2 regions of the Methylobacterium synurae genome follow, and region 1 is predicted to be linked to the other one. Evidence: predicted binding sites of a transcription regulator. Region 1 holds the regulator's gene; the other holds the start of a gene.

Region 1 (6,184 bases):
GCCAGCCGGTCTCGGTCTGCCACCAATGGTCGATCACCGGCACACCGAGAATCCGCTCGGCCCACGCGACGGTGTCCGGATCGGCCCGCTCGCCGGCGAGGAACAGGGTGCGAAAGCGCGCGAGGTCGTGGCCCTGCATCAGACGGCCTTCCGGATCCTCCTTCTTCACCGCCCGCAAGGCTGTCGGCGCGGTGAACAGGGCGACCGCCCCGGTCTCGGCGATGACGCGCCAGAACGCGCCGGCATCCGGCGTGCCGACCGGCTTGCCCTCGTAGAGCACCGTGGTGCAGCCGTGCAGGAGCGGGCCGTAGACGATGTAGGAATGGCCCACCACCCAGCCGACATCGGAGGCGCACCAATAGGTCTCGCCGGGGGCGACGCCGTAGAGGTTCGGCATCGACCAGGCCAGCGCCACGAGGTAGCCGCCGGTGTCGCGGACCACACCCTTCGGCTTACCGGTGGTGCCCGAGGTGTAGAGCACGTAGAGCGGATCGGTGGCGACGACCGGCACGCAAGGGGCGGCGCGGCCCTCGGCCTTCGCGGCGGCGACAGCCTCGGCCCAGTCGCGGTCGCGCCCCTCGACCAGGTCGGCGGCTTTTTGCGGCCGTTGCAGGATCAGGCAGGATTCGGGCTTGTGCGAGGAGAGCCGGCAGGCCTCGTCGAGGAGCGGCTTGTAGGCGACGACCCGGCTCGGTTCGATGCCGCAGGAGGCGGCGAGCACCACCTTCGGGGCGGCGTCCTCGATCCGGGCGGCGAGTTCCCGGGCGGCGAAACCCCCGAACACCACCGAGTGCACGGCGCCGATGCGGGCGCAGGCCAGCATGCCGAACAGCGCCTCGGGCACCATCGGCATGTAGAGCACCACCCGGTCGCCGCGTCCGACGCCGAGTTCCTGGAGCACGGCGGCGAGCGCCGCGACCTCGCTCAGCAGCTCGGCGTAGCTGATCCGGCGCTTGGTGCCGGTGACGGGGGACTCGTACAGGATCGCCGCCTGGTCGCCCCGCCCGGCCGCGACGTGGCGGTCGACGGCGTTGTGGCAGGCATTGACCTCGGCACCGACGAACCAGCGGCCGTAGGCGCCCGCCTCGGGATCGAAGACGCGGGTGGCGGGTCTCGCCCAGTCGATCGCCTCGGCGGCCTGTGACCAGAAGGCCTCCGGGTCGCGCTGCCAGGCGGCGTAGGTCTCCGGGTAGCGGCTCGGGCTCGCCATGGCGTCTCCTCCGGTGCCGTCCATCTGCGGGGCGGCCTGCCTGTTCAGATAGAATAGGCCCCGGTCCGGCCGGAAGTCGAACTTTCGTAAGGATGCCGGGCGGATTGATCGCTCCGCCCCGGCGGGTACTCTGGCGCGACAGGGAGCAGGACGACCCATGACCGGCGCGACGATCTACGACCACGGCCTCGACCGGAACCCGGCCAACCACCAGCCGCTCACGCCTCTCACCTTCCTGGAGAGGGCGGCCACGGTGTTTCCCGACCATACGGCCGTGATCCACGGAAATTTGCGGCGCAGCTACCGCGACCTCTACGCCCGTTCCCGGCGCCTCGCCTCGGCGTTGAAGGCCCGCGGCATCGGGCGGGGCGACACGGTGGCGGTGATGCTCGCCAACACCCCGGCGATGATCGAGTGCCATTACGGGGTGCCGATGGCCGGCGCGGTGCTCAACACCCTCAACACCCGGCTCGACGCCGCGATCATCGCCTTCTGCCTCGACCACGGCGAGGCCAAGGTGGTGATCACCGACCGGGAATTCGCCCGCATCATGGGCCCGGCTCTGACCCAGGCCGGGGTGAAGCCGCTCGTCATCGACTACGACGATCCCGAATACGACGGTCCGGGCGAGCGCCTCGGCACGATCGAGTACGAGGACTTTCTGGGTCAGGGCGATCCCGGTTACGCCTGGGCGATGCCGGGCGACGAGTGGGACGCGATCACCCTCAACTACACGTCGGGCACCACCGGCGACCCGAAGGGCGTGGTCTACCACCATCGCGGCGCGTCGCTGCTCGCGGTCGGCAACGTGGTGGCGGGCAATCTCGGCCGGCACCCGGTCTATCTGTGGACCCTGCCGATGTTCCACTGCAACGGCTGGTGCTTTCCCTGGACCCTGTCGGTGGTGGCCGGCACCCATGTCTGCCTGCGGCAGGTGCGGGCCAAAGCCATGTACGACGCCATCGCGGATCACGGCGTGACCCATCTGTGCGGCGCGCCGATCGTGATGTCTCTCCTCATCAACGCGCCCGAGGCCGAACGCCGGGACCTGTCGCACCGCGTCTCGTTCCTCACTGCGGCGGCGCCCCCGCCCGAGGCCGTGCTCGCCGGGATGGCGGAGGCGGGATTCGACGTCACCCACGTCTACGGGCTGACCGAGACCTACGGCCCGGCGGTGGTGAACGAGTGGCACGCCGACTGGAACGCCTTGGGCAAGGACGAGCAGGCCGCCCGCAAGGCGCGCCAGGGCGTGCGCTACCCGCCGCTCGAGGCGCTGGACGTGCTCGATCCCGAGACGATGCAGCCGGTGCCCGCCGACGGCGAGACGCTGGGCGAAGTGATGTTCCGCGGCAACGTGGTGATGCGCGGCTACCTCAAGAACCCGACAGCCACCGAGGCCGCCTTCGCGGGCGGCTGGTTCCATTCGGGCGATCTCGGGGTGAAGCACCCGGACGGCTACATCCAGCTCAAGGATCGCTCGAAGGACATCATCATCTCAGGGGGCGAGAACATCTCGTCGATCGAGGTCGAGGAGGCCCTGTTCAAGCACCCGGCGGTGGCCGCCGCCGCCGTGGTCGCCAAGCCCGACGAGAAATGGGGCGAGACGCCGTGCGCCTTCGTCGAACTGAAAGGCTCCGAGATGGTCTCGGCCGAGGAGCTGATCGGCTGGTGCCGCCAGTCGCTGGCCGGCTTCAAGGTGCCCAGGCACGTCGTCTTCACGGAACTGCCGAAGACCTCGACCGGCAAGGTGCAGAAATTCGTGCTGCGGGAGATGGCGAAGGCGTTGTGAGACGGGTTCGACCTGAACTGTTCCGGCCGCAATAAAGGGCGGGATCCCCCTCTTCGCCGTGGATGCAGGGCTGTCCGGGGAAAGAAAGTATCGCTGGTCTTGAACCCTCCCCCCTCTGCGGGGGAGGGTGCCCGGCGGCGCCGGGCGGGAGAGGGGAACCACGCTTCCGGATGAGGCGGAACCGTTCTGACTGGCGCCCTCTGAATCAGCGTCGCGCTGCCCCTCTCCCGGCCTGCTCCGCAGGCCACCCTCCCCCGCAGAGGCTAGCGTGTTCACACTTCTCGGTTCGAGAGCTTCTCCGGTGAAGGTCGCGCGCCTCTCCTCCCCCCGGCGATCCCGGGCTTGCCCGGAATCGCTGCAAGTTGTGGGGAGGAGTTGGAGGTGGGGGTGGTGCCGCGTAGAGCGCGAGGCTACTCCGGCACCACCCCCATCCCTAACCCCTCCCCACAAGGGGGAGGGGAAAGCGCGCATATTTACAGAGGGTTAGCTCACGAAGGAGAAGTGTGAATCCGCTAGCCCGCAGAGGGGGGAGGGGGAACTTGCGCTCTTCTTGCCGCGAACAGTTCACACGAAGACCGTATCACGCCTCCGGCGCGAACATCTCGTCGAACGAGTAGCCCGAGCCCCGCACGGTGCGGATCGGGTCGCTGTCGCGGCCGCGGTTGATCGCCTTGCGCAGGCGGCCGATATGCACGTCGACGGTGCGCTCGTCGATGTAGACGTCGTGGCCCCATACGCCGTCGAGCAGCTGCTCGCGGGAGAACACCCGGCCGGGGCTCTGCATCAGGAATTCGAGCAGCTTGAACTCGGTCGGGCCGAGATGCAGCTCGCGACCGTCGCGGCGGACGCGGTGGCTGACCCGGTCGAGCTCGATGTCGCCGGCGATCAGGAGGTCGGCGACGTGGGCGGGCTTGGCCCGCCGCAGGAGCGCCCGCACCCGCGCCAGCAGTTCCGGCACCGAGAACGGCTTGACGATGTAGTCGTCGGCACCGGTGGCGAGGCCCCGCACCCGGTCGCCCTCCTCGCCGCGGGCCGTCAGCATGATCACCGGCAGCCGCTCGGTCTCGCGGCGGGCGCGGATGCGCCGGCACAGTTCGATGCCGGACAGGCCCGGCATCATCCAGTCGAGGAGGACGAGGTCCGGCACCTGCTCGCGCAGGCGGATATCCGCCTCGTCGCCCCGGGCGACGGCGTCGACCTCGAAGCCCTCGGCCTCGAGGTTGTAGCGCAGGAGGAGGGTGAGGGCTTCCTCGTCCTCGACGATCAGGATGCGGGTACTCATCGGGGGCACTCAGGCGGGGCGGGGGTAAAGGCCCGCCGGGCCGCAAGGCCCGGACGGGCGTCGCCCTCAAGCCTCGGGCGGGGTGTCGAGGGTGGCGAAGCTCGAACGGTCGTTCTTCGGACGCTCGGTCGGCAGGGTCTCGCCGGTGGCGAGGTAGTGGATGGTCTCGGCGATGTTGGTGGTGTGGTCGCCGATGCGCTCGACGTTCTTGGCGCAGAACAGCAGGTGCGTGCAGAACGTGATGTTGCGCGGATCCTCCATCATGTAGGTCAGGAGTTCGCGGAACAGCGAGGTGTAGAGCGCGTCGATGCCGCCGTCCCGGGCCCAGACGTCGAGGGCCGCGACGGTGTCCTGGGTGGCGTAGGCGTCGAGCACGTCCTTGAGCTGCTCCTGGACCAGCTCGTTCATGTGCTCCACGCCGACGACGATCTTCTGCAGCTGGACCTGGTCGGCGATGGCGACGACGCGCTTGGCGACGTTCTTGGCCAGATCCCCGATGCGTTCGAGGTCGCCCGAGACGCGGATCGCCGAGATCGTCTCGCGCAGGTCGACCGCGAGCGGCTGACGGCGGGCGATGAGGAGGATGGCCTTCTCCTCGATCTCGCGCTGCAGCCCGTCGAGACGCTGGTCGGTGGCGATCACCGCCTGGGCGAGGGCGGCGTCGCGGCGCAGGAGCGCTTGGCCGGAATCGGCCACCATCTTTTCGGCGATGCCGCCCATCTCGGCGATGCTGCGCCGCAGGTTCTGCAACTCCTGATCGTAGGAGGTGACGATGTGGCTCGACATGGGATCTGGCTCCTCGCGCGGAGGTGGAGCGTAGGCTTGTGCCGGCCCGGCAGACCGGGCCGGCGGATGATCGCGTCAGGCCTCAGCCGAACCGGCCGGTGATGTAGTCCTGGGTCTGGCGCTTCGACGGGTTCATGAACAGCCGGTTGGTCGGCCCGAACTCGATCAGCTCGCCGAGATACATGAAGGCGGTGAACTGCGAGATGCGCGCCGCCTGCTGCATGTTGTGGGTGACGATGGCGATGGTGAACTCGCCCCGCAGCTGCTCGATCAGTTCCTCGATGCGGCCGGTCGAGATCGGGTCGAGGGCCGAGGTCGGCTCGTCGAACAGGATCACCTCCGGGCGCTGCGCCACCGTGCGGGCGATGCAGAGGCGCTGCTGCTGGCCGCCGGACAGGCCCATGCCGGACTGCTTGAGCTTGTCCTTGACCTCGTCCCAGAGGGCGCCCTTGCGCAGGGCCTCCTCGACGCGGTTGTCGAGATCGGCCTTGCCGAGGCGCTCGTAGAGCCGGATGCCGAACGCGATGTTGTCGTAGATCGACATCGGGAACGGGGTCGGCTTCTGGAACACCATGCCGACCCGGGCGCGCAGCTCGTTGAGGTCGATCGAGGAATCCAGGATGTTGCGGCCGTCGAGCAGGATCTCGCCTTCCGCGCGCTGCTCCGGATAGAGGCTGTAGATCCGGTTGAAGGTGCGCAGCAACGTCGACTTGCCGCAGCCGGACGGCCCGATCAGGGCCGTGACCTGGCGGTCGAGGAAGTTGAGGTTGATGTTCTTCAGGCCCTTGAAGTCGCCGTAGTAGAAGTTGAGGTCCTTGACGGCGAGGCGGATCGCGGCGGACTCGTCGGCCGTGCTCTGGCCCACGACCGGCACGGCGGTGGCGGTGGCGCTCATCGGGGTGTCTCCGGGCAAGGTGTCGGATCAGCGGCCCTTGGGACCGCTCAGGACGAGGCGGGCCACGATCGACAGGCCCAGGATGGTGACGGTGATGAGGAGCGCGCCGGCCCAGGCCAGCTGGCGCCAGTTCTCGTAGGGCGAGAGCGCGAACTGGTAGATCATCACCGGCAGGTTCGCGACGCCGCCCATCAGGTTGGGGCTGAACCAGGAATTGTTGTT
Region 2 (6,184 bases), 4.2 Mb from region 1:
CGGGCCGACCTGCCTGCTCTGCTTCGAGCGCGATCCCGAGCGCTGCCACCGGCGAATCCTGAGCGATCTGCTGGCGGGGAGGGGGTTCGCGGTGGTGGATCTGTTCGCCTGAGGCGCGGGCAATCGCCCGCCTCCCGACGACCGGCGGGCGAATCCCGGCCTGCCCATCGATTCGGCCTGGACCGCCCGGCGGCGGCGGCCCATCATGCCGTCCGGCCCCGACCGTCGCCTTCCGATGCCGATCCCCTCACCGACGGCCCGTGCCGTCGCGGCGCTCTGCCTGACCCAGGTCATCGGCTGGGGCACCACGTTCTGGCTGCCCGCAGTCACCGGCCCCGCCATGGCCGGGGAGCTGGGCATGACCCTGCCGCTCGCCATGGCGGGCCCGACGGTGATGCTCGTCGTCATGGCGATGGCGTCGTGGCCGCTGAGCGGCCTGTTCGAGCGTCACGGTGCCCGACCGGTCATGATCGCGGGGTCGTCCCTGGGGGCGGCCGGCCTGCTGGTCATGGGCCTCGCCGACGGTCCGGCGCTCTACCTCGCCTCGTGGGTGATCGTCGGGCTGGCCGGTGCCGGGATGCTGACCACGCCGGCACAGGTCGCCGTGACCGAGATCGCCGGCGACAGGGCGCGCGGCGCGCTCGGCGTGCTGGTCCTGGCCGGTGGGCTGACCTCGACGATCTTCTGGCCGCTCTCGGGGCTGCTCCAGGCCCAATGGGGCTGGCGCGCGACGACCCTGGCCTACGGCGTCCTGATGCTGCTCGTCTGCGTGCCGCTCCATGCATGGGTGCTGGCGCGGCGGCCCGGGAGGCGATCCCGCGCGGAGAACGCCGCGCCCACGCCCATCGACCGGGCGCGCTTCACGCTCCTCGCCCTGAGCCTTGCGGCAAACGGCTTCTTCACCTGGGGCTTTGCCCTCACCTTCATCATCCTGTTCGAGGCGGCGGGGCTCGACCATGCCGAGGCGCTGACGGCGGCATCCTTCATCGGCATCGCCCAATGGGCGGGGCGCATGGTCGACGTCCTCGGCGGCCGGCGCTGGTCGGGCTTCGTCCTCGGCCTCGCTGCCTACGCGCTGTTCCCGCTGAGCTTCGTCGTGCTGCTCATGACCAGCAGCTTCTCCGGCGCCCTGCTCTTCGCCACGCTCTACGGCGTCGCCAGCGGCGTCGGCGCCGTCACCCGCGCCACGCTGCCGCTGCAGCTCTTCCCCGCCGGCACCTATGCCCGCGCGGCGACGCGCCTGGCGGTGCCGCTCAACCTCTCCTTCGCGGCAGCGCCCCCGGTCTTCGTCACCCTGGTGACGCGGGCCGGCCCCCACGCCGCCCTGTGGCTGGCCCTGGCGATCTCGCTCGTCGCGTTCGGGCTCTTCTTCAGCCTGCGGCTCGTGCATCGACGCGGAGCGTGCGGGCTGCCTGTGACGGGGTGAGGGGGTTCAGGCCGACTCAGCCCTCACCCACACGCCGCAGGGGCGTGGCCGCCCCGCCCGGCAGGGATCGCAGCGAACCGATTTGCCGCCCGGGCCGGGCCGGCGCGCCCTCGGCATGGGCGGCCTCGATATTGCCGTAGAACTGATCCGCGCTCGCCGCCCAGGTGTAGCGGAGGGCCTCCGCCCGGCAGGCCTCGCGCGGGATCGCCAGCGCCGCGCGGGCGGCCGCGCCGAGGTCATGGTCGAGAACCCCGACAGCGGTGCCGCCGATCACGTCGAGCGGGCCGGTCACCGGATAGGCCGCCACCGGCAGCCCGCTCGCCAGCGCCTCCAGCAGCACGATGCCGAAAGTGTCGGTCAGGCTCGGGAAGACGAAGACGTCGCTCGCCGCATAGACCCGGGCGAGCGCCTCGCCGGTGAGCGTGCCGAGGAAGCGTGCCGCCGGATCGACCCCGGCGAGCCGCGCCCGGTCCGGCCCGTCGCCGACGACGAGCTTGGTGCCGGGCAGGTCGAGGCGCAGGAAGGCCTCGACGTTCTTCTCCACCGCCAGCCGCCCGACGAACAGGAAGAACGGGCGGGGGAGACCGGATAGCGCCTCGGGAAGGACCTCACCGTCGCGGGGGCGAAACAGGTCGGTGTCGACGCCGCGGGTCCAGCGCATCAGCCGGGTGAAGCCGCGCCCCGTCAGATCACGCTCCAGGGACGGCGTGCTCACCATCGTGCCGCTCGCCGCACCATGGAAGCGGCGCAGGCACGCGTAGCTCCAGCGCTCCGGCACCGGCAGGCGGGCGGCGAGGTATTCGGGGAAGCGGGTGTGGTAGCTCGTGGTGAAGGGCCGCCCCTGCGCCAGGCAGACCCGGCGGGTGGCGAGCCCGATCGGCCCCTCGGTGGCGATGTGGACGTGGGTCGGCGCGAGAGCCGGGAACCGGGCGGCGACCCCGCGGGCGGTCACCAGCGAGAGCCGGATCTCGGGGTAGCCCGGCAGCGGCACGCTGGCGAAGTCGAGGGGCGTGAGCATCACCGGGTCGTGGCCGCGCCGGCGCCCCGCCGCGACCATGTGCTCGAGGGAGCGGACGACCCCGTTGACCTGGGGGTGCCAGGCATCGGTCGCGACGAGGAGCCTCACGCGACGGCCCTGGCGCTGGCGGCCGGGGGCAGGGGGGTGCGGGCGGCGGGCGCCAGTTCCTCGACCGGGATGACCGGTGGGCTGCGCGAGGTGAGGGGCTGCGCCGTCTCGGCATTGGCCCGCTTCCAGTCGGCGAAGCGGATCACCTCCATGGTGCCGTCGTAATGCTCGACCACCGCCGTGCAGGATTCCACCCAGTCGCCGGTATTGAGGTAGTGCATGTCGCCGACCATGCGGCTCGCCGCGTGGTGGATGTGGCCGCAGATCACCCCGTCGGCCTCGGCCCGGCGGGCCTCGGCGATCAGGAATTCCTCGAAGCGGCCGATGAAGTTGACGGCGTTCTTCACCTTCAGCTTGGCCCAGGCCGAGAGCGACCAGTAGGTCAGGCCGAGACGGCGGCGCACCCAGTTGAGATGGGTGTTGACGAACAAAGCCGCCGTGTAGGCGCCGTCGCCGAGCAAAGCCAGCCAGCGGGCGTGGCGCACCACGAGGTCGAACTGGTCGCCGTGGATGACGAGGTAGCGCTTGCCGTCCGCCGCCTCGTGCAGCACCTGATCCTGGATCTCGATGCCGCCGAAATGCATGTCGAGGAAGTCGCGCAGGAACTCGTCGTGGTTGCCCGGCACGTAGACGAGGCGGGACCCTTTTCGCACCTTCCGTAGGAGCTTCTGCACCACGTCGTTGTGCGATTGCGGCCAGTACCAGCCCGAGCGCAGCTTCCAGCCGTCGACGATGTCGCCGACCAGGTAGATCTCGTCGGCATCGACCTCCCGCATGAAGTCGAGCAGCAGCTCGGCCTGGCACCCCTTGGTTCCCAGGTGGATATCCGAGAGGAACAGGGTTCGCACGCGAAGCGCGTCGGCGTCCTCGGCCACGTGCAATCTCCTTGGCGGCGTCTCGCGCCAGCCAAACCCTATTCGCGTATCACTTTGATGACGCGGGAACGGATCGGCGAACCTCGGCCGAGGGAGGCAGGCCCGAATTCGTTTGCGGAGGCTTAACATCCACCATGCGGATCGCGCAGGTCAGACGCCCGGGGAGGTGTCTATCTCGGCCGTGCCGATTCGTGGTTCTGACACGATGCCCCGCCGCGATCCGCGGCCGCGCCTCTCCCCCGCTTCTCCCTCAAGAAAAGCACCACGCCCATGGCAGCCCCCCTCGTCGTCCCCGGCCGGTCGGTCACCGGATCTGGCGCGTCGGGCCGCGCGGCGGCGCGCCCTTATCTGGGGATCGGGCTCAAGGTTCTCTCGGCGCTGGCCTTCACGCTGATGTCCGCCGGGGTGAAGGTCCTTGCCGACCGGTTCCCGACCGGCGAGATCGTGTTCTTCCGCTGCTTCATCGCCATCGCGCCGCTGCTGCTGTGGCTGCGCTGGCAGGGCAGCGTGCGCGACGCCGTGCGCACGCAGAACCTCAGGGGCCACGTCCTGCGCAGCATCATCGGTGCCTGCGGCATGTTCGCGGGCTTTGCCGGTCTCTCCTTCCTGCCGCTCTCGGACGCGGTGGCGATCGGCTACGCCTCGCCGATCCTCGTCGTGGTGCTGGCGGCTGTGGTGCTGCGCGAGCGGGTGCAGGCCTATCGCTGGGCCGGCGTCTCGGTCGGCTTCCTCGGGGTGCTGATCACGCTGGCGCCCCATCTCGAATTCGGCGGATCGAGCGGCGGCGGCACCACCGGCGCCCTGTTCGCGATCCTGGCGGCGGCCTGCTCGGCGGCGGCCACCATCCAGGTGCGCAAGCTCACCGGCACCGAGCGCACCGGCGCCATCGTGCTCTACTTCTTCCTGTTCACCTCGCTGCTCGGTCTCTCGACCCTGGCTCTGGGCTGGAAGATGCCGGGCTGGTCGGATCTCGCGCTGTTCGTGGTCGTCGGCGTGCTCGGCGGCATCGGCCAGATCCTGCTCACCGAGAGCTACCGCCACGGCGACGCCTCGCTGGTCGCGCCGTTCGAGTACACCACCATGCTGTGGTCGGTGCTGATCGGCTGGTTCGTGTTCGGCCAGCTTCCCACCGCCGCGATCGCGATCGGCGGCGGCATCGTCGCGGCGGCCGGCGTGTTCGTGGTCTGGCGCGAGCGGCGCCTGGCGGTGGAGCGGGCCCGCGAGGCGGCGGCGGGCGGGCTGACGGCGGGCCGTTGACGCCCGCGCTCGCTCGCCCTTACTCCGGTGGGATCGCCGGCCCGCGATCCCCGGGCCCAGCAGGATTACGCCCCATGCCCGCACGCCCCCGCCCCGCAGGAGCCCGCCCGTGAACACCGAGGCTGGGCACGCGACCGTGCCGGTGGACCTGCGGCTCTACGGCCTCCTCGATGTCGGGGTCTGCGGCGGCGACGCCGATTACCTCGCCCGGATGGCGGCGGAGGCCGCGTCCGGGGGCTGCACCCTGCTGCAATACCGCGAAAAGACGATCTCCAACGCCCGCGAGACCGTGGCGCGCCTGCGCCGGATCCACGCGGCGCTCCAGGGTACCGGCGTCCCGCTCCTGATGAACGACCGGGTCGACCTGGCCCTCGCCGCCGGTCTCGAGGGCGTCCATCTCGGCCAGGAGGACCTGCACCCGGCGGATGCCCGTCGCCTGCTCGGCCGCGGCGCGATCGTCGGGCTCACCGTCAAGAACGCCGCCCAGGCCGACGAGCTCTACCGGCTGCCGGTGGATTACGCCTGCATCGGCGGCGTCTTTTCCACCACCAGCAAGAACAACCCGGACCCGCCGGTCGGGCTCGACGGGCTCAACCGCATCGTGTTCCGGGCCCGGCTCGCCCGCGGCCCCGGCCTGCCGGTCGGGGCGATCGCCGGGATCGACCGCAGCAACGCCGCGGCGACGATCGGGGCGGGGGCGGACGGGATCGCGCTGATCTCGGCCCTGTTCGGCACCGGCCGCGACGTCGCGGCGCGCGCCCGCGACCTGCGCGGCGTGGTCGACGGGGCGCTCGCCGCCAGAGGTTCGGCATGATCGGGATTCGCACGATCGGAGACCGGGCATGATCGCCGTGACGATCGCGGGCTCGGATTCAGGCGGCGGCGCCGGAATCCAGGCCGACCTCAAGACCTTCTCGGCGCTCGGCGTCTACGGCGCCACGGTGATCACCGCGCTCACCGCCCAGAACACGCGCGGCGTCCAGGCGATCCACGACATCGACCCGGACTTCGTGGCGCGCCAGATCGAGAGCGTCTTCACCGATCTCGACGTGACGGCGCTGAAGATCGGCATGCTGTCGCGCGCGCCCGTGATCGCTGCCGTGGCCGAGGGCCTCGCCCGCCACGCCGCCGGGCTGCCCCTGGTGCTCGATCCGGTGATGGTGGCGACGAGCGGCGACCGGCTGCTCGCCGACGATGCCGTCGCGGCCTTGCGGACGAAGCTCGTGCCCCACGCCGCGGTCCTGACCCCGAACCTGCCGGAAGCGGCGGTGCTGCTGGGGGAGGGGATCGCGGAATCCGAGGCCGCGATGCTCGACCAGGGGCGGCGCCTCCTGGCCCTCGGGCCCCGCTCCGTCCTGATGAAGGGCGGTCACGCGGCCGGGCCCGACAGCGTCGACCTTCTGGTCGGGCCGGACGACAGGGTCCTTCGCCTCGAAGGCCCGCGGATCGAGACCCGCAATACCCACGGCACCGGCTGCACCCTGTCGGCGGCCATCGCCG

Evidence for each region. Region 1 encodes PhoB, which activates phosphate uptake and scavenging genes when phosphate is short. Its sites were predicted from a motif close to TGTCATNNANCTGTCAT; they were not measured.
Region 2: HBB12_RS09135 (UDP-2,3-diacylglucosamine diphosphatase) is a predicted target of PhoB. The motif match lies at 3,474-3,490, and genes of this name have one in related genera.

What each region holds. Positions count from the first base shown of each region.
Region 1 covers NZ_JAAQRC020000001.1:6,216,489-6,222,672, forward strand. Annotated here, with positions in the region: gene HBB12_RS28480 (propionyl-CoA synthetase) at 1-1,210, opposite strand, end outside; gene HBB12_RS28485 (acyl-CoA synthetase) at 1,368-2,999, shown strand; gene phoB (phosphate regulon transcriptional regulator PhoB) at 3,580-4,281, opposite strand; gene phoU (phosphate signaling complex protein PhoU) at 4,348-5,067, opposite strand; gene pstB (phosphate ABC transporter ATP-binding protein PstB) at 5,150-5,962, opposite strand; gene pstA (phosphate ABC transporter permease PstA) at 5,990-6,184, opposite strand, start outside.
Region 2 covers NZ_JAAQRC020000001.1:1,979,747-1,985,930, reverse strand. Annotated here, with positions in the region: gene HBB12_RS09150 (DUF488 domain-containing protein) at 1-112, shown strand, start outside; gene HBB12_RS09145 (MFS transporter) at 236-1,426, shown strand; gene HBB12_RS09140 (glycosyltransferase family 4 protein) at 1,443-2,552, opposite strand; gene HBB12_RS09135 (UDP-2,3-diacylglucosamine diphosphatase) at 2,549-3,427, opposite strand; gene HBB12_RS09130 (DMT family transporter) at 3,698-4,684, shown strand; gene thiE (thiamine phosphate synthase) at 4,794-5,498, shown strand; gene thiD (bifunctional hydroxymethylpyrimidine kinase/phosphomethylpyrimidine kinase) at 5,527-6,184, shown strand, end outside.